3 regions of the Sinorhizobium sp. GQ132 genome follow, and region 1 is predicted to be linked to each of the others. Evidence: predicted binding sites of a transcription regulator. Region 1 holds the regulator's gene; each other region holds the start of a gene.
What was found. The regulator PhoB, encoded in region 1, activates phosphate uptake and scavenging genes when phosphate is short. The targets are predictions, from matches to a motif close to TGTCATNNANCTGTCAT.
Positions count from the first base shown of each region.

Region 1 (6,843 bases):
ACGCGGATCGATTCAATCCGGGATGTGGCCATGACCCATTCCAAAAACTGCATGCGGGATGCGGATGGAAACCGCTCGTTCCTCTTGATTTCCGGCACGGCTTGCATCGAGTGCACCGGCGCGCACCGGTACAACCGCCCGCCATTCCATTTGATCCCGTCATGGACGAATTTCTCCGTCGGCATTTGCTCTGCCTTAAAGCACCCCGCAGGGCGCCAAGCGCAGGATAGCCGGCGTGGGGCGATTGGCCGATTTGATGATCGGAAGGCCCCGCTCACCGCTCTAAATCGTGTTGCACCGTCCAGATTTCAAGAGAACGCCTCGCGCCCGCCTTCAGCCGTCACACCGCGCCCATGCACCAGGCGAGGATCGATTTCTGCGCGTGCAGCCGGTTCTCGGCTTCGTCGAAGACCACTGACTGCGGGCCGTCGATGACCTCATCGGTCACTTCCTCGCCGCGGTGCGCCGGCAAGCAATGCATGAACAGCGCGTCCGGCGCTGCATGCTTCATCAGTGCGCCGTTGACCTGGTAGGGCTGAAAGACGTTGTGACCGCGGGCGCGATGTTCCTGGTTCATCGAGATCCAGGTGTCGGTGACGACGCAGTGTGCGCCGGCAACCGCCTGCTCCGCCTCGTGGCTGAGCAGAATCTCGGCCCCGTTGTTGCGCGCCCAGTTCAGGAACTTGTCATGCGGTTCGGAGCCGAGCGGCACGGCCATGTTCATGCGGTAGCCGAAGCGCGCCGAGCCCTCGATCAGGGAGTGAAGCACGTTGTTGCCGTCGCCGGTCCAGGCGATCGTCTTGCCCTTGACCGGTCCCCGGTGCTCCTCGAAAGTCATGATATCGGCCATGATCTGGCACGGGTGCGTATCGTCGGTGAGCCCGTTGATGACCGGCACGGTCGCATGCTCCGCCATTTCAAGAAGCCGGCGGTGATCGGTCGTGCGGATCATGATCGCGTCGACATAGCGCGACAGGACCTTCGCCGTATCGCCGATCGTCTCCGCCCGGCCGAGCTGCATTTCCGTACCCGACAGAAACAGCGTCTCGCCGCCGAGCTGGCGCATGCCGACATCGAAGGAAACACGCGTGCGGGTGGACGGCTTCTCGAAGATCATCGCGAGCATCTTGCCGGCAAGCGGCTTCTCGGCAGTCCCTGCCTTGGTCGCCGACTTGCGGACGCGGGCATCGTCGATGATGGTCCTGAGGTCGGTGGCCGTCATGGCCGAGAGATCGAGGAAGTGTCTGGTCATACTGCCTTGTTTCCTGTCGTAGAATCCGTTTATCGGCCCCGCCCGGGCCGGATCGATCCGAAACGTCGGGGCATTCAAGCCGCGGCGTTGCCGCTCTTGCCACTCACCGCCTCCGCGGCGCGTTCGAGCCGTGCCAGTCCTTCGCGCGCCTCGGCCGCGGTGGTGATCAGCGGCGGCAACAGGCGCAGCACGTTTTCGCCGGCCGGGACGACGAGCAGTTTCTCGGCGCGGATCGCCTTCAAAAGGTCCGCGGAGGGCACCTTGGCCTTGATGCCGAGCATCAGCCCGTCGCCGCGGATTTCCTCGATCACGTCCGGAAAACGATCCTTCAGCGAGGCGAGCCCCTGACGGAAGACGAGAGCCACCTCGCGCACCTGATCGAGGAAGCCTTCGGCGAGAACGACGTCGAGCACGGCATTTCCGACCGCCATTGCGAGCGGGTTGCCGCCATAGGTCGAACCGTGCGTGCCCGCCACCATGCCGGCGGCCGCCGCTTCCGTCGCGAGGCAAGCGCCGAGCGGGAAGCCGCCGCCGATGCCCTTGGCTACGGCCATGATATCCGGCTTGATGCCCGCCCATTCATGAGCGAAGAGCTTGCCGGTCCGGCCGACACCGGACTGTACCTCGTCGAGGATCAGAAGCAGGCCGAACTCGTCGCAAAGTTCGCGCAGCCCCTGCATGAATTCCTTCGATGCCGACCGAATGCCGCCCTCGCCCTGGATCGGCTCGACGAGGATCGCCGCGGTTTCTTCATTGATCGCGTTCTTGACCGCCGCGATATCGCCGAAGGGGACCTGATAGAAGCCCGGCGCCTTCGGCCCGAAGCCCTCGATGTATTTCTGCTGTCCGCCGGCGGCAATCGTTGCGAGCGTGCGGCCGTGGAAAGCACCTTCGAAGGTGATGACGTGGAACTTCTCGACGTGCCCCTTGGCGAAATGATAGCGCCGCGCCGTCTTGATCGCACATTCGAGCGCTTCCGCACCCGAATTGGTGAAGAACACCCGATCGGCGAAGGTCACCTGGGTCAGCCTCCGTGCAAGGCTTTCCTGCCCCGAAATCTCGTAGAGATTGGACAGATGCCAGACCTTGTCGGCCTGCGCCTTCAGCGCCTCGACGAGATGAGGATGGGCATGGCCGAGCGAGTTCACGGCGACACCGGCAGCGAAATCGAGATAGCGCGTGCCGTCTTCGGCGATCAGCCAAACGCCTTCACCTCGCTCGAAACGCAACGGCGCGCGCAGATAGGTGTCGTAAAGCGGCGTGGTTGCGGCCATGTCGAGCTCTCCTTCATTCCGGCGGCACGGACCATTCGGCCCGATAAAAATCAAAAATGCCGCCTTGCGGCGGCGACAGGCACTATTCCCATTTCGCACCGCGATGTCAACAAAACCAAGGTTTGCAGGCGCTTTGCGGATGCCGATTCCGAAGCGCGAAAAAATCACACTCTGGGACTTGCAAAAATGCAACGCTCCGACAGCAAGTTGGGGAAAACCGCGAAATCGATTCGGCGCGATTCCGGCGACTCTTGCCACGGAGTCACCCTGCCGGTAGGTTAACATTCAATTACTAGACGCATGCGGCGGACCTAGTCACCAAAAGTATTATCGCGTTGAATCTTCGGGTTTTTCCCGGAGAGCGGTGACGGATTCCGCCATCCCAACGCCGAGAACGGGGAGTGCAGAGATGAACTGGACTGACGAGCGGGTCGAGAAACTGAAGAAGCTGTGGTCGGAGGGCTTGAGCGCCAGCCAGATCGCGGCGCAGTTGGGCGGCGTCAGCCGCAACGCGGTCATCGGAAAGGTTCATCGGCTGAGCCTGCCCGGGCGCGCCAAGGCCGGAGGAAGCACGACCGCTGCAGCCCGGCCCAAACGGGCGACGTCTGCCCCGCGCGCGCCGAACTATGCTGCGCGTTCCGTAACCCGCACCGTGACCCGCACGGCCGGTGCGACCGCGCTCAAGGAAGAGCTCGCAGTCGACCTGGAAATGGACCAGGAGCTGCAGATCGACAGGAACATCGTCCTGCCGATGTCGCGGCGGCTGGAGCTCACGGAGCTTACCGAACGCACCTGCAAGTGGCCGATCGGCGACCCGCTCAAGGAAGAGTTCCACTTCTGCGGCAACGACTCCCCGGAAGCCTCTCCCTATTGCACCTTCCATGCCCGGCTGGCCTACCAGCCCTCCGCCGAGCGCCGGCGCATGCGCTGAGGCGCCTTGCTCATCCCGCTCTGGATGCACGACGAAAATCGGGGCCGGAAAGGCCCCTTTTTCTTTGCCATGCCGCAAGCCGGCACGGGCGCCAGCGACCTTCGGCCTCAGCTCTCCAGCGAATAGCCAGCGCCGCGCACCGTCCGGATGACGTCCGGCATGTTGGAAAAGTTCAGTGCCTTGCGCAGCCGCCCGACATGAACGTCCACGGTCCGTTCGTCGACATAGATGTCGTGTCCCCAGACACCGTCCAGGAGCTGTGAACGAGAGAAGACGCGCCCCGGTGAGGACATTAGAAATTCCAGCAGCCGGAACTCCGTCGGGCCAAGGCGCACTTCGCGACTGCGTCGGTGGACGCGGTGCGTCTCCCGGTCGAGCTCGATATCGCCGCAGCGCAGGAGCGTCGACAGAACTTCGGGCTTGGCGCGCCTGAGCATCGCCTTGACCCTCGCCATCAGTTCCGGCGTCGAGAAGGGCTTGACGACGTAATCGTCGGCGCCGGTGGCAAGGCCCCGCACGCGCTCGCTTTCCTCGCCGCGCGCGGTCAGCATGATGATCGGCAGGCGCTCCGTTTCCGGCCGCTGGCGCAGCCTGCGGCAGAGCTCGATACCGGAAACCCCGGGCAGCATCCAATCGAGGATGAGAAGGTCGGGCAGGCGCTCCTGCAGGCGGATCTCCGCCTCGTCGCCGCGAAGGATCGTATCGACCTCGAAGCCTTCCGCCTCGAGATTGTAGCGCAGGAGAACGCTCAGGGCTTCCTCGTCTTCGACTACGGCAATCTTCGGCAACATTCAGTAGGACTCCTTCCTACGCACGACAGCCGTCATGCCGCCGCGCACGGTGGTAGGCCGCGCCAAGGCGGCCGGAACAAATTCTGCATAGGCACCGGCTGCCGGGCGATCTCAGTCCGTCACGGAACCCAATGTCGACGTCATGTCGTCCTTCGGCCGTTCGCCCTGCGGCTGGGCGCCTGTCGCCATATAGTAGATCGTTTCGGCGATATTGGTCGCGTGATCGCCGATACGCTCGATGTTCTTGGCGCAGAAAAGAAGATGCGTGCACGGCGTGATGTTGCGCGGATCTTCCATCATATAGGTCAGCAGTTCCCGGAACAGGGACGTGTAGATCGCATCGATCTCTTCATCGCGTTCGCGAATGCTGTTCGCCTTTTCCGGCGAACGGGACGCGTAGACGTCCAGGACTTCCTTCAACTGAACGAGCGCGAGCTCAGCCAGGTGTTCGAGGCCGCGCGCAAGCTTGCGCGGTATGCCTGAACCGGCCACGGCAATCACCCGCTTTGCGGTGTTCTTGCCGAGGTCGCCCACGCGCTCCAGGTCCGCGGCGATGCGGATCGAACCCATGATCTCCCGAAGATCCGAGGCCATGGGCTGGCGTTTGGCAATGGTGACGATCGCCTTTTCGCCGATCTGCCGTTCCGCGTCGTCCAGAATGGTGTCGTCGGAAATCACCTTCTGGGCCAGGGCGAGATCGGAATTGACGAGCGCACGGACGGAGTCCGCGACCATCTGCTCGGCAAGACCGCCCATCTCGGAGATGCGGCGCGTGAGATACTTCAACTCTTCGTCGAAGGCGGACATGATGTGTGCGTGAGACATATTCGTTTCCTCGGGGGACGCGCTGTTCTGAATGGGCCTCGTTCGGTCTTGACCGGGAGGGACGGAAAAGCGCCGCCCCTCTCCGGCCATCAGCCGAAGCGGCCCATGATGTAGTCCTGGGTGCGCTGATCGTCCGGGTTGGTGAACATTTTATCGGTATCGTTCTCCTCGACGAGATTGCCGAGATGGAACATGGCCGTGCGCTGCGACACGCGCGCCGCCTGCTGCATCGAGTGGGTGACGATCACGATCGTGAAATTCGCCCGCAATTCGTGGATGAGTTCCTCGACTTTCGCGGTCGCGATCGGATCGAGCGCCGAGCAGGGCTCGTCCATCAGAATGACTTCCGGGCTGACGGCAACGGCGCGGGCGATGCAGAGGCGCTGCTGCTGGCCGCCGGAAAGTCCGGTGCCCGGCTCCTGCAGCCGATCCTTCACCTCGTTCCAGAGCCCGGCCTTCTGCAGGCTCGTTTCCACGATCTCGTCGAGTTCGGTCTTGGTGCGTGCCAGGCCATGGATGCGCGGGCCGTAGGAGACATTGTCGTAGATCGACTTCGGGAACGGATTGGGTTTCTGGAACACCATGCCGACGCGGGCACGCAATTCCACCACGTCGATCGACGGATCGTAGATATCGTCCTCGTCGAGCGTGATCTTGCCCGTTACGCGGCAGTTCTCGATCGTGTCGTTCATGCGGTTCAAGGTGCGCAGAAACGTCGATTTGCCGCACCCGGACGGACCGATCAGCGCCGTGACCGTGTTCTCGCGGATATTGAGGTTGACGTCGAAGAGCGCACGCTTTTCGCCGTAATAGACCGACACATCGTTGCCGATCATCTTGTAAGGCACCGTATTCATTTTCTGCTCAAGAGCCTTTTCGACTGCAGCTTCCGACATGATGTTCATAGTCCTTACCCCACTACCAGCGACGCTCAAAGCGACGCCGCAAGAGAATTGCGCCGAGATTCATGAAGATGAGAAAGATCAGGAGAATGATGATCGCTCCGGACGTACGCTCGACGAAGGCACGTTCTGCCTCGTTCGCCCACATGTAGATCTGCACCGGCAGCGCCGTGGATGGCTCCAGCGGCGACCCCGGAAAATCGACCACGAAGGCGACCATGCCGATCAGAAGCAGCGGCGCCGTTTCGCCCAGCGCATGGGCGAGGCCGATGATCGTGCCGGTCAGGATGCCGGGCATGGCAAGCGGCAGCACGTGATGGAAGATGGTCTGCATCTTCGATGCGCCCAGGCCGAGTGCGGCGGAGCGGATCGACGGCGGCACTGCCTTCAGGGCCGCCCGGGTAGCGATGATGATGGTGGGTAGCGTCATCAGCGTCAGCACGAAGGCGCCGACGAGTGCTGCCGAGCGCGGCATGCCCGCGAAGTTGATGAAGACGGCAAGCCCGAGGAGGCCGTAGACGATGGAAGGTACGGCCGCCAGGTTGTTGATGTTCACCTCGATCAGGTCCGTCAGCCGGTTTTTCGGCGCGAACTCCTCGAGATAGATGGAGGCAGCGACGCCGATCGGCAGCGACAGCACGAGCACGATCAGCATCATGTAGAGCGAGCCGAGAAGGGCGACGCCGACACCCGCCGCTTCAGGCCGGCTGGATGCGCCGAAGGTGAAGATGCCGGTGTTGAAGCTCTTCTTGAGCACGCCGGCCTCGGCAAGCTGGTTCATCCACGCGACCTGCTCATCCTTCACCTTGCGTTTGGCTTCGTCGACCGACAGGTCGATCTGGCCCTTGAAGGCGGAGTCGATGTTCGC
Region 1 is NZ_JCAXDX010000004.1:78,875-85,717, forward strand. Features, by position in the region: gene argF (ornithine carbamoyltransferase) at 341-1,252, opposite strand; gene AC6CIG_RS12090 (aspartate aminotransferase family protein) at 1,327-2,526, opposite strand; gene AC6CIG_RS12095 (GcrA family cell cycle regulator) at 2,936-3,457, shown strand; gene phoB (phosphate regulon transcriptional regulator PhoB) at 3,565-4,248, opposite strand; gene phoU (phosphate signaling complex protein PhoU) at 4,360-5,073, opposite strand; gene pstB (phosphate ABC transporter ATP-binding protein PstB) at 5,163-5,978, opposite strand; gene pstA (phosphate ABC transporter permease PstA) at 5,992-6,843, opposite strand, start outside.

Region 2 (6,843 bases), on a different contig from region 1:
CAATGGCCACTTCCGTGTCAACACGACACCTCAGCGAGAACGGCGCCCTTATCGAGCGTCACTGGCAGGAGCTCAACAATCGCCGGCGTCTCTATACCTGGCTCGGTCTCGCATTTCTCGCGTTGACGCTTGTCGGTTCGCTCTGGTTCGCGAACGAGTCGAACGCGGGCAAGTTCTTCGACCGGCTGCCGCACTTCTTCGATTTCGTCGGCCATCTCATGCCGCGCGATCCGATAGAGATCGTTCGCGCCCTCTTCGATCTGCCTTCGCCCTATGACGACGGCAGCTTCAAATACAATTACCCGGATGGGCGCCTCTACGTGACGGAGAGCTTCTACATCCCGGAATATGTTCACAAGATGCTGGAGACCGTGAACATTGCCATCTTTTCGACTGTTATCGGCGTCTTCTTCGGCTTCATCCTGTGCTTCCTCGCCGCGCGAAATCTGATGCCCAATCCCTGGATCAGGGGCATCGTACGCCGGCTGATGGAAATCCTGCGCGCCTTTCCGGAAGTCGTCATCGCCGGCTTTTTCCTGGCAATCCTTTCGCTTGGGCCTATTCCCGCCATCGCTGCGGTCTCGATCCACACGATCGGCGCGCTCGGCAAGCTGTTCTTCGAAGTGGTCGAGAATGCCGACATGAAACCGGAGGAAGGTCTGCGTGCCGTGGGCGCCAACTGGATCCAGCGGGTCTGGTTCGGCATGGTCCCCCAGGTGCTGCCCAACTTCACCAGCTATTTTCTGCTCCGGCTCGAAATCAACGTGCGCGCGTCGACGATCATCGGTGCCGTCGGCGGGGGCGGCATCGGCGAACTCCTGCGCCTGTCGATCGGCCAGGGCCATGAAGCAAAGACGCTCGCGATCGTCCTCCTGCTCTTCGCGACGATCTTCGCAGTCGATCAGTTCTCCGCCTGGCTTCGCCGCCGCCTCGTCGGCGACCAGGCCTTTCAGCTTGCGCAATAGGACCGCATCATGATTGCCTCGACCAACCTCGACGCGCGCGAAATGGAAGCGATCGCAGCGCGCCATCCGCATCTTCTGCAGTCGTCGGCCGCGAAACGGCGCAGCAAGGCACTGATAACGGCGGGCGTCGTTCTCTACATGATCTTCAGCTGGTGGTTCTTCTCGATCGGGCACGTGCTCGCCAATGCCAATTGGGGGATTGCCGGTACCTATCTCGCCGACTGGGTATCCTACGAAGTGCGGCCGGAGATCGCCGTCGCGCCCGATGGAACGATGAGCATCTCATACGGACGCAATTCGCCGCTTGGAGACAATCCGAGCCCGGAATGGGTCACGCTCGAAAAAGAGACGGTCACGCGCACCGTTGAAACGTCGACGGCCCCGACGCAGGCCCGGAAGCCGAAGAGCGCCTCCTCTTTCAGCTTTATGGCGCCGAACGCGGCGCACGGCGGCGATACGAACGAGACGCCGCAGAAAGATCTCGCCACGACCCGCACCGAAGAAGTCGTCACGCACGCCGTGGTGAACTTCGATAGCTCGACGCGTATCGACGTCGCCGATAAGCTGGTCACAGTGACACATTCCGGCGAGACGCTCCTGCTTCAGGTCGACGGCGCCGACAATGTGACACCGGAGGGCCCCCTTCCCTCCTGGGCGCTCCAGAAGCGGCCGGGCGAGAAGGTGACGCTGTCCTTCGGCGCCACCGGCTGGGCCGAGGTGGAGGGCGACGAGGTCTCCATCCGCAACCGCTTCTTCGGCTGGGCGAATTTCCTCTTCGACACCAACTCGCCCTTCTTCGGGAAGTCCTACAGCGACGTCGCCTCATTGATCGTTTCCGGAGAGCGGATCGATCCGGCGCGCTCAAACCTCTCGCTTGCCTGGAACAACGTCCTCTACAATGCGGAATGGCAGCATCTGGATGTTTGGACCAAGCTCCTGCAGACGATCGTCATGGCTTTCGTCGGAACGCTCTTCGCATCCTTCATCGCATTCCCGCTTTGCTTCCTCGCGGCGCGCAACATCACGCCGAGCCGCCTCACCAATCAGTTCGTGAAGCGCTTCTTCGACTTCCTGCGGTCGGTCGACATGTTCATCTGGGCGCTGTTCTTCACCCGCGCCTTCGGGCCCGGACCGCTCGCGGGCATCTCGGCGATCTTCTTCACCGACACGGGCACGCTCGGCAAGCTCTACTCCGAAGCCCTCGAGAACATCGACGACAAGCAGCGTGAGGGCGTCAAGTCGGTCGGCGCCGCGCCGGTCGCCGTCCAGCGCTTCGGCGTGCTCCCGCAGGTCCTGCCGGTCTTTGCCAGCCAGGCTCTCTACTTCTGGGAGTCGAACACGCGTTCGGCCACCATTATCGGCGCCGTCGGCGCCGGCGGGATCGGCCTGAAGCTGTGGGAGGCGATGCGCACAAATTCGGATTGGGAAAATGTCGCCTATATGGTGCTGCTGATCTTGATGGTCGTCTTCGTTTTCGACAGCATCTCCAATCTTTGCCGATCGCGTCTCATGGGCCGCACACACTAACGCGCGTTGAGATTCATTTCGAGTTTTTGACGGCTGCTGCGAGATGGATGATGCCGTTGAAGCTCTGGTCGGTCTTGTCGGCGCGCATGGCGATGCGCTTGAAAACATGCAGCAGATCAAAGTGCTACAGCTACCGTTGCGCTTCTCATAAGATGCGCGGCGCTGTGGGACACTTTTCGGGGGATTGCATCCTCTCCATCCTCATGTGCTCGTCACAGGGATCCAGCAGCGCCGCGTCTGCGGCGCGGAAGAGCCTTTCCAGCCCAAGGACTTGGTCTGGCTGGATTCCTGTGACAAGCACAGGAATGAGGAACCGGGGATGATGAGGAAAAGTGTGTGCGGTTTTCCGCCGCTCATGATTTCAGGTTGATCCGACCTAAAATCATCATGGTCTAGAAACGGACCGGTCGATTCGGATAATGATGACTGATTCCGATCACTGGCGCGGGAGCAGGCGAAGCTGCAAACAAATCCATCCCGCTCCGAACCGATTTGCGTTCTGGGCCGATGTCATCATGATGTTGTCATGCAAATCGGCTAGCTGCGCATTTCATCCCGGAAACCGTCGACTCGGGGCAACTGCGTCGAAGCGACTGATGAAGAAAGTGTGAATTCGTGCGCTATGCAATCTACTTCGCGCCGCCGTCCGATGACCGGCTGTCGCAGACCGCTTCCCGTTGGCTGGGACGCGACGCGTCCACCGGCGGCGCCCTGGACTGCCCGGAAAATCCGGCAGTAGGACGTGAAGAGCAGATGGCATTGACGACCGAGCCCCGCCGTTACGGCTTCCACGGGACCCTGAAAGCACCGTTCGAGCTTACCTCCGGCCGCGGTGAAGCCGACTTGATCGCGGCTTTCGACGAGTTCGCCGCGGAGATCGAGCCGTTCGAAGTGCCGGAGATCGCCTTGCATCAGATCGGCCCCTTCTTCGCGCTCGTCTCGGCCGATCCTTGCCCGCCTCTGCAGCGCCTTGCGGAGCAGGCGGTTCGCCGTTTCGAGCCATTCCGGGCGCCGCTTTCGGAAGCCGATCTCGCCCGCCGCAATCCGGACAGGCTTACGCAGCGTCAGCGCGAGTACCTGGCGGCATGGGGCTACCCATACGTCTTCGAGGAGTTCCAGTTCCATCTGACGCTGACTGGGCCGGTGCCGGAAGACATGCAGCGGCCCATGAGAAAGGCGCTCGAAACGGTCTTCGCCGAATTCATCGGCAAGCCGCTTGCCGTCTCGACGATTGCCCTTTTCGCCGAAGAGCGCCGCGGCGCTCCTTTCACCGTCCATTCCCTGCTGCCGCTTGGCGGCGCATCCGAACGAAAGATTGCATGACATGCCCAAAGAACAGGTTTTGACCAACGCCCGCATCGTTCTGGAGGACCGGATCCTCGACGGTTCGGTGCTGATCCGCGACGGCAGGATCGCCGACATCTCCGAAGGGGCGAGCGCCACGGGCGAGGATTTCGAGGGTGACTACCTGCTGCCCGGGCTGGTCGAACTGCACACCGACCATCTCGAGGCGCACTATTCTCCTCGCCCCGGTGTTCGCTGGCTGAAGATCGCGGCGATCCAGGCTCATGACGCCCAGGTCGTCACCTCCGGCATCACCACCGTCTTCGATTGTCTGCGCCTGGGCTCGGACGAGGACAGCGGCTTTCCGAAGGGCGAGATGCGCAGCATGGCCGATGCGCTCGCCCAGGCCAAGCAGGAGGGCCGTTTGCGGGCCGATCACCTGATCCACCTGCGCTGCGAAGTGTCGACCGCCGACGTGCTGGAACACTATGAGGACTTCCGGAACGATCCGCAGGTTCGTCTCGTCTCTCTGATGGACCACGCTCCCGGGCAGCGCCAGTTCCAGACCATGGATCAGTACATAATCTACTACAAAGTCAAACGCGGCCTTACCGACGAAGCCTTTGCCGCGTTCATCGACCGCCAGCAAGCACTATCGGCGCGCTATGCGACCCCTCATCGCATCGCGCTCGCGAAAGCCTGCGCCGAGCGGGGGATTACGGTCGCCAGCCATGATGATGCGACGCTCGAGCATGTGGACGAGTCTATCGGCTACGGCATCCGGCTCGCGGAGTTCCCGACGAGCTTCGAGGCGGCCGAAGCCTCCCATCGCGCCGGTCTCAGCGTATTGATGGGGGCGCCCAATATCGTGCGCGGCAAATCGCATTCCGGCAACATCGCCGCGCGCGATCTCGCCGAGCGCGGCGTTCTCGACGTGCTTTCTTCGGATTACGTACCTTTCAGCCTCATCCATGCGCCGTTCATTCTCGCAGATGAGGTCGACTCGATCGACCTCCCCCAGGCCATCGCGATGGTAACGGCGACGCCGGCGCGCACTGTCGGGCTCGAAGATCGCGGCCGGATCGCCGTTGGGCTCCGCGCCGACATCGCGCGCGTCCGCCGGCCGGAGGGAATACCGGTCGTCCGCTCGGTCTGGCGCGAAGGACGGCGTGTCGCATGACCGCCGATCGGGGATCCGGAACGCTCATCGTCGTCGTCGGCCCGAGCGGTGCGGGCAAAGACAGCGTCATGGGCTTTGCCGCCCGCCATTTCGCGCAGCGGCCCGATATTCTCTTCGTCCGGCGGGCGATCACACGCCCCTCGGATGCAGGCGGCGAGGTGCACGAAAGCGTGTCCGACGCCGAATTCGAGGAGATGAGCCGGAGCGGCGCTTTCGCCGTTTCGTGGCAGGCGCATGGCTTGAGCTACGGCATCCCGGCGGAGATCGCCGAAAAGATCGCCAGAGGCATGACCGCGATCGTAAACGGCAGCCGTGCCGCCCTCCCTGCCATTCGCCAGGCGTTCGGTACGATCGCCGTTGCGGTGATCACCGCCGAGCCGCCGGTGCTGGCGAAGCGGCTGGCGGAGCGCGGCCGCGAGAGCGAGGAAGACGTGCTGCGCCGCCTGACGCGGCAGGCACCCGACGTCATCGCCGATCCCGACGTAACGGTCATCGACAACAGCGGCAGGCTTGATGTGGCCGGCCGGCAATTCGTCGCGCTGGTCGAGCGCCACTCGGCCAAGAGCCATCACCCTGCCTGAAGAAGAAGCGAGCGGTTAGGTAATCCTTTATCGCGCCTCGCCCTGTGCCAGAGCTTCCTCTGCATCCTCGATCTTCTTGACCATGGGCAGGTCCACTGCGGCGGCGATAATGGAATCGAGGAGGCCGGGAAAGCGGGTGTCGAGATCGTCCCGCCGCAGCGTGATCAACCGGCTGGTGCCGGAGACTTCGGTACGCGTGATGCCCGCCTCGCGCAGCTTGGCCAGATGATAGCTGATATTGGTCTTGGAGCCGAAATCCGTGAAGTTCAGGCACATGGTCGGCCGTCCGTCGCGGCGGGCGAGATAGCCCACGATCGCCAGGCGAGTCGGATCGCCGAGGGCCGCGAGGACATTGGACAGAGTGATCTGGTCGGCGGTGGGATGCGGTAGGGTCATTGGATCAACAATTAGCGGTGTCGGCATATTGACACGGCGAGCCACCAAGTTCAATAGTTCAATATCTTTTGAACAAACGAGGTCTCCCGATGGACAGGCGCATCATCTGGCTCGCCGTTGGCTCTTTCACGATGAGCACGGTCGGCTTCGTCTTTTCCAGCCTCCTGCCGTCGATCGCTGCCGACACGCACACGACCATTCCCCATGCGGGGCACCTGATCACGCTGTTCTCGCTTTCCTATGCCATCGGTGCGCCGCTGCTTTCGGCCCTGGCCGGCGCGGCGGATCGGCGTCGATTGCTGGTGGCTGCAATGCTCGTCTTCGTCGTCGGCAACTGCATCGCGGCGATGAGCGTCTCCTTCACCACGCTGCTGCTCGCCCAGATCGTGATGGGAATGGCAAGCGGACTGTTTGCCGCCACGGCGCAAGCGACGGCGGTTTCACTGGCCGGACCGGAGCACCGCGCATTGGCGATTTCAATCGTGGTGGGCGGCACCACATTCGCGGTGGCGCTCGGCGCGCCCCTCGGCGCGTTGATTGCCGCCTTCTGGGGATGGCGCGGCACGTTCGGGGCGGTCGCGCTGCTTGGGCTCACCTGCGCTGCCGTGCTCTGGCTGCGCCTGCCGCGGGGCCTCAGCGGAACGAAGCTGACAATGTCCGAGCGCTTCGGCGCCATCGGCCGTCCGGGCGTGGCCTCGTCGCTCATGGTGACGTTTCTCTATCTTACCGGCGGCTTCATAATCATCTCCTATCTCGCGCCGCTGGCGATCGACGGAGCCGGGCTTTCGCAGTTGGCGCTGCCGGGGCTGCTGCTCGCCTTCGGGGTCGGCGCGGTGATCGGCAATCTCTCCAGCGGCTATCTGGCCGACCGGCTCGGCGCCACGCGCGTCGTGACAGCTTCGCTCATCTG
Region 2 is NZ_JCAXDX010000001.1:193,575-200,417, forward strand. Features, by position in the region: gene phnE (phosphonate ABC transporter, permease protein PhnE) at 3-965, shown strand; gene phnE (phosphonate ABC transporter, permease protein PhnE) at 975-2,492, shown strand; gene AC6CIG_RS00840 (DUF1045 domain-containing protein) at 3,108-3,815, shown strand; gene AC6CIG_RS00845 (alpha-D-ribose 1-methylphosphonate 5-triphosphate diphosphatase) at 3,817-4,956, shown strand; gene phnN (phosphonate metabolism protein/1,5-bisphosphokinase (PRPP-forming) PhnN) at 4,953-5,537, shown strand; gene AC6CIG_RS00855 (ArsR/SmtB family transcription factor) at 5,565-5,933, opposite strand; gene AC6CIG_RS00860 (MFS transporter) at 6,023-6,843, shown strand, end outside.
Region 2: AC6CIG_RS00840 (DUF1045 domain-containing protein) is a predicted target of PhoB. The motif match lies at 3,001-3,017, and genes of this name have one in related genera.

Region 3 (6,843 bases), on a different contig from region 1:
TCGATCCGGAACAGAACTCGACGTTCATGGATCACTACCTGGAGGTGGAATACGACCTCTCCAACGTGATGTTCATCACCACGGCGAACACGCTCAACATTCCGCCGCCGCTGATGGACCGCATGGAAGTCATCCGCATTGCCGGCTATACCGAAGACGAAAAGCGGGAGATTGCCAAGCGGCACCTGCTGCCGAAGGCGATCCGCGACCATGCGCTCCAGACGAACGAGTTCTCCGTCACGGATGGCGCTCTTATGGCGGTCATCCAGAACTACACGCGAGAAGCGGGCGTCCGCAACTTCGAGCGCGAGCTGATGAAGCTGGCGCGCAAGGCGGTGACGGAGATCCTCAAGGGCAAGACCAAGAAGGTCGAAGTGACGGCCGAGAACATCCACGACTATCTCGGTGTGCCGCGCTTCCGCCACGGCGAAGCCGAGCGTGACGATCAGGTCGGAGTGGTCACCGGTCTTGCCTGGACTGAGGTCGGCGGCGAATTGCTGACGATCGAGGGCGTGATGATGCCCGGCAAGGGCCGCATGACGGTTACCGGCAACCTACGTGACGTGATGAAGGAATCCATTTCGGCGGCGGCATCCTATGTCCGCTCGCGCGCGATCGATTTCGGCATCGAGCCGCCGCTGTTCGACAAGCGCGACATTCACGTCCACGTGCCGGAGGGCGCGACCCCGAAGGACGGCCCGTCCGCCGGTGTCGCCATGGCGACGGCGATCGTGTCGGTGATGACCGGAATCCCCATCTCCAAGGACGTGGCGATGACCGGTGAAATCACCCTGCGTGGACGCGTGCTGCCGATCGGCGGTTTGAAGGAGAAGTTGCTGGCGGCTCTGCGCGGCGGCATCAAGAAGGTGCTGATCCCCGAGGAGAACGCCAAGGACCTCGCCGACATCCCTGACAACGTCAAGAACAGCCTCGAAATCATCCCCGTTTCGCGGATGGGCGAGGTGATCGAGCACGCGTTGCTGCGGCTTCCGGAGCCCATCGAATGGGACCCGGCAAGCCAGCCGGCCGCCCTGCCGTCCGTTGATTCGCAGGACGAAGCGGGCACTTCGATTGCCCACTGAGGCAGTGCAGATAGGGTGACAAGTGTGTCCCGCTTGCGCCCTTCGGCCAGAAAAACAAGGAAGACCGGCGTTCTGCCGGTCTTTTTTGTTGTAAAAGCACGCTGCAACCCTTGCATTCCAAGGGATTAGGCGCAATTGGGAATGGCAAGACGTGGGCATTGCTTTCGCAGCCCCGCCTTAAGAAGACAGTCGTTTCGAACCAGCATGAAAGGGGTGGAAACATGAACAAAAATGAGCTCGTGGCTGCCGTAGCCGACAAGGCCGGACTCTCGAAGGCAGATGCGTCTTCTGCCGTTGATGCAGTTTTTGAGACCATTCAGGGCGAACTGAAGAACGGCGGCGACATCCGCCTCGTCGGATTCGGCAATTTCTCCGTATCGCGCCGCGAAGCCAGCAAGGGCCGCAACCCGTCGACGGGTGCGGAAGTTGACATCCCGGCACGCAACGTGCCGAAGTTCACGGCCGGCAAGGGCCTCAAGGACGCCGTCAACTAATTTACCGATGGAGCGGCGGGTGCCTCCGTCCGCTACTGGTTCATGTTCCATCTGTCGCGATACCGCCCAGGCGGCATTCGGCAGGTTGATTGGGGCCCGGTCATCCGGGCCTCTTTTCATTCCGGCTTTCCCTGTCATCCGGCTGTTACAGGACAGTTGCAAAAGCCTCCCGTCCGACGTTTTCGGACGCACGCGGTAGCGCAACGGCGTGCCGCGACAAGGAGGGACAGATGAAAGCAATTTCCATCACCACGGCGTTGGCCGCGGCACTTGCCGCATCGACGGCATCGGTCGTTCAGGCCGAACAGGTATTCAATCGCATCGCATCCTTTGCGGTGGCCATGAATTTGCCCGAGGGAGCCGAGCGGAACGCCCCGACATCGGCCGAAATCATCACCGCAAGCGAAGACGGCAATACGCTGATCTATTCCGACAGTCCCGGCAAACGCATCGGTTTCATCGACATCACCGACGCCAGGGCGCCTGAGGCAGGCGGTATCGTCTCATTCGACGGGGAGCCGACTTCGGTTGCGGTAGCCGGTGCCAAAGCGCTCGTTGCCGTCAACACGAGCGAAAGCTTTACCAATCCGTCCGGCGTGCTCGCCGTGGTCGACATTGCCGGCAGGGAGGTGGATGCCACCTGCGATCTCGGTGGCCAGCCGGACTCGGTGGCCGTGAACAAGGATCGGACGCTTGCCGCAGTCGCGATCGAGAACGAGCGCGACGAGGACGTCAATGACGGGCAGATCCCTCAGATGCCTGCAGGAGATCTCGTGATCCTGTCGCTGAAGGACGGGGCGGCCGATTGCGCGACCATCAAGCATGTGACGCTGACCGGTCTCGCCGAGGTCGCCGGCGACGATCCCGAGCCGGAATTCGTAGCCTTCAACGGCCGGGACGAGATTGCGCTCACCCTCCAGGAGAACAACCACATCGTCATCATCGACGGTAAGTCCGCAACCGTGAAGACGCATTTCCCTGCGGGCACGGTCGATCTCCAAGGTATCGACACAAAGCGCGACGGCTCCATCGCCTTTACCGGCGAGCAGGCGGGCCGCAAGCGCGAGCCCGATGCGATCAAGTGGCTCGACGACGATCGCCTGGTCGTCGCCAATGAGGGCGATTATGAGGGCGGGAGCCGCGGCTTCACGATCTTCGACACGACCGGGAAGGTCCTCTACGAGTCGGGAGCAGCCTTCGAACACGCTATCGCGTCGATCGGCCACTATCCGGAAAAGCGTTCTTCGGCGAAGGGCGTCGAACCGGAAGGGCTTGAAATGGCGCAATTCGGCGAGGACAAGCTCTTCTTCGTTCTTTCGGAACGCGCCTCGATCGTCGGCGTCTACAAGGATACGGGCGGCGAACCGGAGCTCGTGCAGCTTCTGCCCTCCGGCGTTTCCCCCGAGGGCGCTGTCGCCATTCCCGGGCGCAACCTGTTTGCGACCGCCAACGAGGTCGATCTCGTCGAAGACGGCGGGGCGCGGGCGCATGTCATGATCTACGAGCGCGGGGAAGGGGAGGCTGCCTATCCGCAGATCCGTTCCGTGGAGAAGGACGGGCTGCCCATCGGCTTCGGGGCGCTTTCCGGCCTTGCCGCTGCCGACAAGCCCGGCTTCCTGCATGCGGTCAATGATTCAGTCTACTCGTCGCAGCCGACCATCTTCACGATCGACGCTACGCAGAAGCCCGCTTTGATCACGGAAGCCCTGCCGGTCACCCGTGACGGCGCTCCCGCCCAGAAGCTCGACGTCGAAGGCATCGCCAATGACGGCGAAGGCGGCTTCTGGCTCGCTTCGGAAGGCAACTCCGACAAGCTCTACAGCCATGCGCTGCTGCATGTGAACAAGAAGGGCGAGATCAAGCAGGAGATCGCACTACCGGAGGAGTTGCGCGCCAGCGAGATCCGCTACGGCTTCGAAGGCATAGCGGTCGTGGGCGAAGGGGACGATCAGGTTCTCTGGATGGCTGTGCAGCGCGAATGGAAGGATGACGAGAAGGGCTTCGTCAAGCTCGTCTCCTACAAGCCGTCGAGCAAGGAATGGGGCGCCGTGCGCTATCCGCTTGAAAAGGCGGAGGAAGGCTGGGTCGGCCTGTCGGAGATTTCCGTTCATGGAGCCTACGCTTATATCGTCGAGCGTGACAATCTGGTCGGCGAAGCCGCCAAGCTCAAGAAGCTCTACCGCGTCGCGCTTGCGGACCTGAAACCCGCGGCACTCGGCGGGGCACTGCCTGTCGTGAACAAGGAAGAGGTGCGCGACCTCATTCCGGACCTGCAGTCGCTGAGCGGCTATGTCGTCGACAAGGTCGAAGGCTTTGCAATCGACGCGGCCGGCAACGGTTATGTCGTCACCGACAATGACGGCGTCGACGACTCCTCCGGCGAAACGCTGTTCTTCTCCATAGGCGCGATGGACGCCATGTAAGCGTCCGATACGGAGAAAACGAAAGAGGCCGGGACATGATGTCCCGGCCTCTTGATTCCTGAACGGCGTTCAGCGCGCGACGCCAATCTCAGTCGCTTCCGCTTCTTCCTTGCGCTTGCGGATATCGTCGGTTTTCTCGACGAGTTTGCTGACGATATCGTACAACTGGTCCAGTTGCTCGTCATCGAGCGCCGAAAAGATCTCTTCGATGAGCTGTTTGCGCGGATGTTCTGCAGCCTGAAGAACGGCCCGGCCGGTCTCTGTTATGGAGACGATCTTTGCGCGGCGATCCTCGGGGTCGGGTTTTCTCATCACCAGACGGTCGCGTTCCAGTCCGTCGATCGCCTCGGTCACTGTTCGCGGAGCGAAATTCAGCGCACAGGCTATGTCGGTAGACCGACAGGGTCCGAGCTTGCTCAGGAAGAACAGGAACTTGCTCCTGGCAAGCGATACGCCTTCCTCCGTCATGGACTCGTTCACCAGACGATGAACGCGATGGTAGAGCTCGAACAGCTTATCGGAAACCTCGAATGTCTTCTTCATGACCTTATGAGTTATTATGAGGGGCCATGTGAAATGGCAGTGACATTATTGATAGTCACAATTGCCGCATTTGTCGACCAAAACCACCTAAAACTTGGGAATGACCGGCGGCGACAAGAAACGCGCCCTGGTCGCGATGCCGTTGTTTGCGAAGCGAAGAGTTGTCGGCCGGCGCGTCGTAACGCTGCCCGCGTTCAAGCATTCCGTGGATACCCGGTCCTGCAGCCATTGACGAAAGCGGCGGCGCCAGGTCATGGTCCGCCCGGCCATGCCCTTCAGATTTGTTCACACCGCAGACCTCCATCTCGATTCGCCCTTGCGCAGCCTGGCACTCCGAAATGCGGAGCTTGCCGGCCTCGTTCGAAGCGCGACGCGCGATGCGCTCGTCCGTATCGTCGATCTCTGCATTGCCGAAAGCGTCGATGCGCTTTTGATCGCCGGCGATCTCTATGACGGCAGCCAGACCTCCATGAACACGGCGCTCTTCCTGGCGGCCGAGCTTCGGCGGCTCGACGAGGCCGGCATCCGGACGTTCATCATTCGCGGCAATCACGATTCCCAGTCGCAGGTGACGCGCGAACTCACCCTGCCGTCTTCGGTGCATGTATTTGCCGGCCGGAGCAGGGCGGTTCATGTCAAGACGCTTGCGAACGGCCGCACGGTGCACATCCACGGCGTGAGCTTTGCCGATCCGCACGCGCCGGAAAGCCTGCTGCCCCAGTTCCATCCGCCGGTCGCCGGCGGCATCAATATCGGCATGCTGCATACCAGCCTCTCCGGATCCGCGGCCCACGACCCTTACGCGCCCTGCAGCGTGGCCGAGCTTCAGCGGCACGGTTTCGATTATTGGGCGCTCGGTCATATCCATCAGCGGCAGGTGCACTGCGAAAAGCCCTCAATCGTCATGCCCGGCATGCCGCAGGGCCGAGACATCAACGAAGCGGGGACGAAGGGCGTCACGATCGTGACGATCGACGATGAGGGGCTGGTTGCGCTGGATGACCGGCCGACCGGCACCGCCGCGTTCGAGCGACATGAGATCGACGTGAGCGGGATTGCGGACTGGCGCGACATGCTGGATGCGGTGGGCCGTGAATTGATCCACCTTCGAAAGAACATGGCGGCGGACAATCTGATCCTGCGCTTGACGCTGACCGGCGCGACGCCGCTTGCCTGGCGCCTCAGGCGCGACGCGGATCTCCTGGAAGCGGAGATCGTCAACATCGCGGCCGGGATCGGCGGATGCTGGATCGAGAAGACGGAACTGAGCTGCCAGGCAATCGGCAATGCGGAGCAAAGTGCGGCCGACCCGGTCGGTGAACTGGCGGCACTCGTCGAAAACGACGTTCTGCCCTCCTTCGGCTTTCGCGGCGAGCTGAGCAGAGTTGCAAAGGAGCTCCTGCAGCAATTGCCGCCTGAACTCAGGCAGGTGCTGGCGAGCGACGAGGAGGCGCTGGAGCGGCTGGCGCTGGAGGCAGCACTTGCGGGGAGTGTGGATGTGCTGGCGCATCTTCACGGCCGTGCCGGCGCCGGAGGCATCGACTGATGCGGCTTCAGCGACTGGAGCTCGTCCGCTACGGAAAATTCACGGAGCGACATCTCGATTTCGGCGAGGCGAGGCTGGGCGAGCCGGATTTTCACCTCATCTACGGCCCGAACGAAGCCGGCAAGTCGACCCTCTTTTCCGGCTTCCTCGACCTCGTCTTCGGCATCGAACGTTCGAGCCCCTACGGCTTCCTGCATCCCTATCAGACGATGCGGATCGGCGGCATCGTCGCGGCCGGTAACCGCCTGCATCACGCCTACCGCATCAAGCGCAACGCCAACAGCCTGATCGGCCCCGACGAGCAGCCGCTGCCCGATGGCCTGTTTTCCACAGCCCTCGGCTCTATCGACCGGGCAACCTACAGCACGATGTTCTCGCTCGACGACGACAGCATCGAAGAGGGCGGGGAAGCCATACTGAAGAGCGAGGGCGAGCTGGGGTCTCTCCTGTTTTCCGCCAGTTCCGGTTTGCCGGACAGCACCGCCGTGCTTGCCGGGCTTCGAGCCCAAGCGGATTCTTTCTTCCGCCCGCAGGCGCGCAAGCACCAGCTCGCCGAACTGAAGGCGGAGCTCGACGCGCTGAAGGCGGAGCGGAACGCGGTCGACGTGAATGCACGCGAATATGCAGCACTCCGCAAGGCCCTGACGAGCATGCGCGCACGCCACGAGGCAGCGGCGAGACAGCGCAACGAGTTGCGTGCCGACCGGGACCGGATGCGGGCTCAGCGCGACGCCCTGCCGCTTCTCGCGCGGCTT
Region 3 is NZ_JCAXDX010000003.1:633,642-640,484, forward strand. Features, by position in the region: gene lon (endopeptidase La) at 1-1,082, shown strand, start outside; gene hupB (DNA-binding protein HupB) at 1,304-1,576, shown strand; gene AC6CIG_RS11305 (esterase-like activity of phytase family protein) at 1,807-3,999, shown strand; gene AC6CIG_RS11310 (MarR family winged helix-turn-helix transcriptional regulator) at 4,069-4,542, opposite strand; gene AC6CIG_RS11315 (hypothetical protein) at 4,598-4,831, opposite strand; gene AC6CIG_RS11320 (metallophosphoesterase family protein) at 4,796-6,088, shown strand; gene AC6CIG_RS11325 (ATP-binding protein) at 6,088-6,843, shown strand, end outside.
Region 3: AC6CIG_RS11305 (esterase-like activity of phytase family protein) is a predicted target of PhoB. The motif match lies at 1,709-1,725, and genes of this name have one in related genera.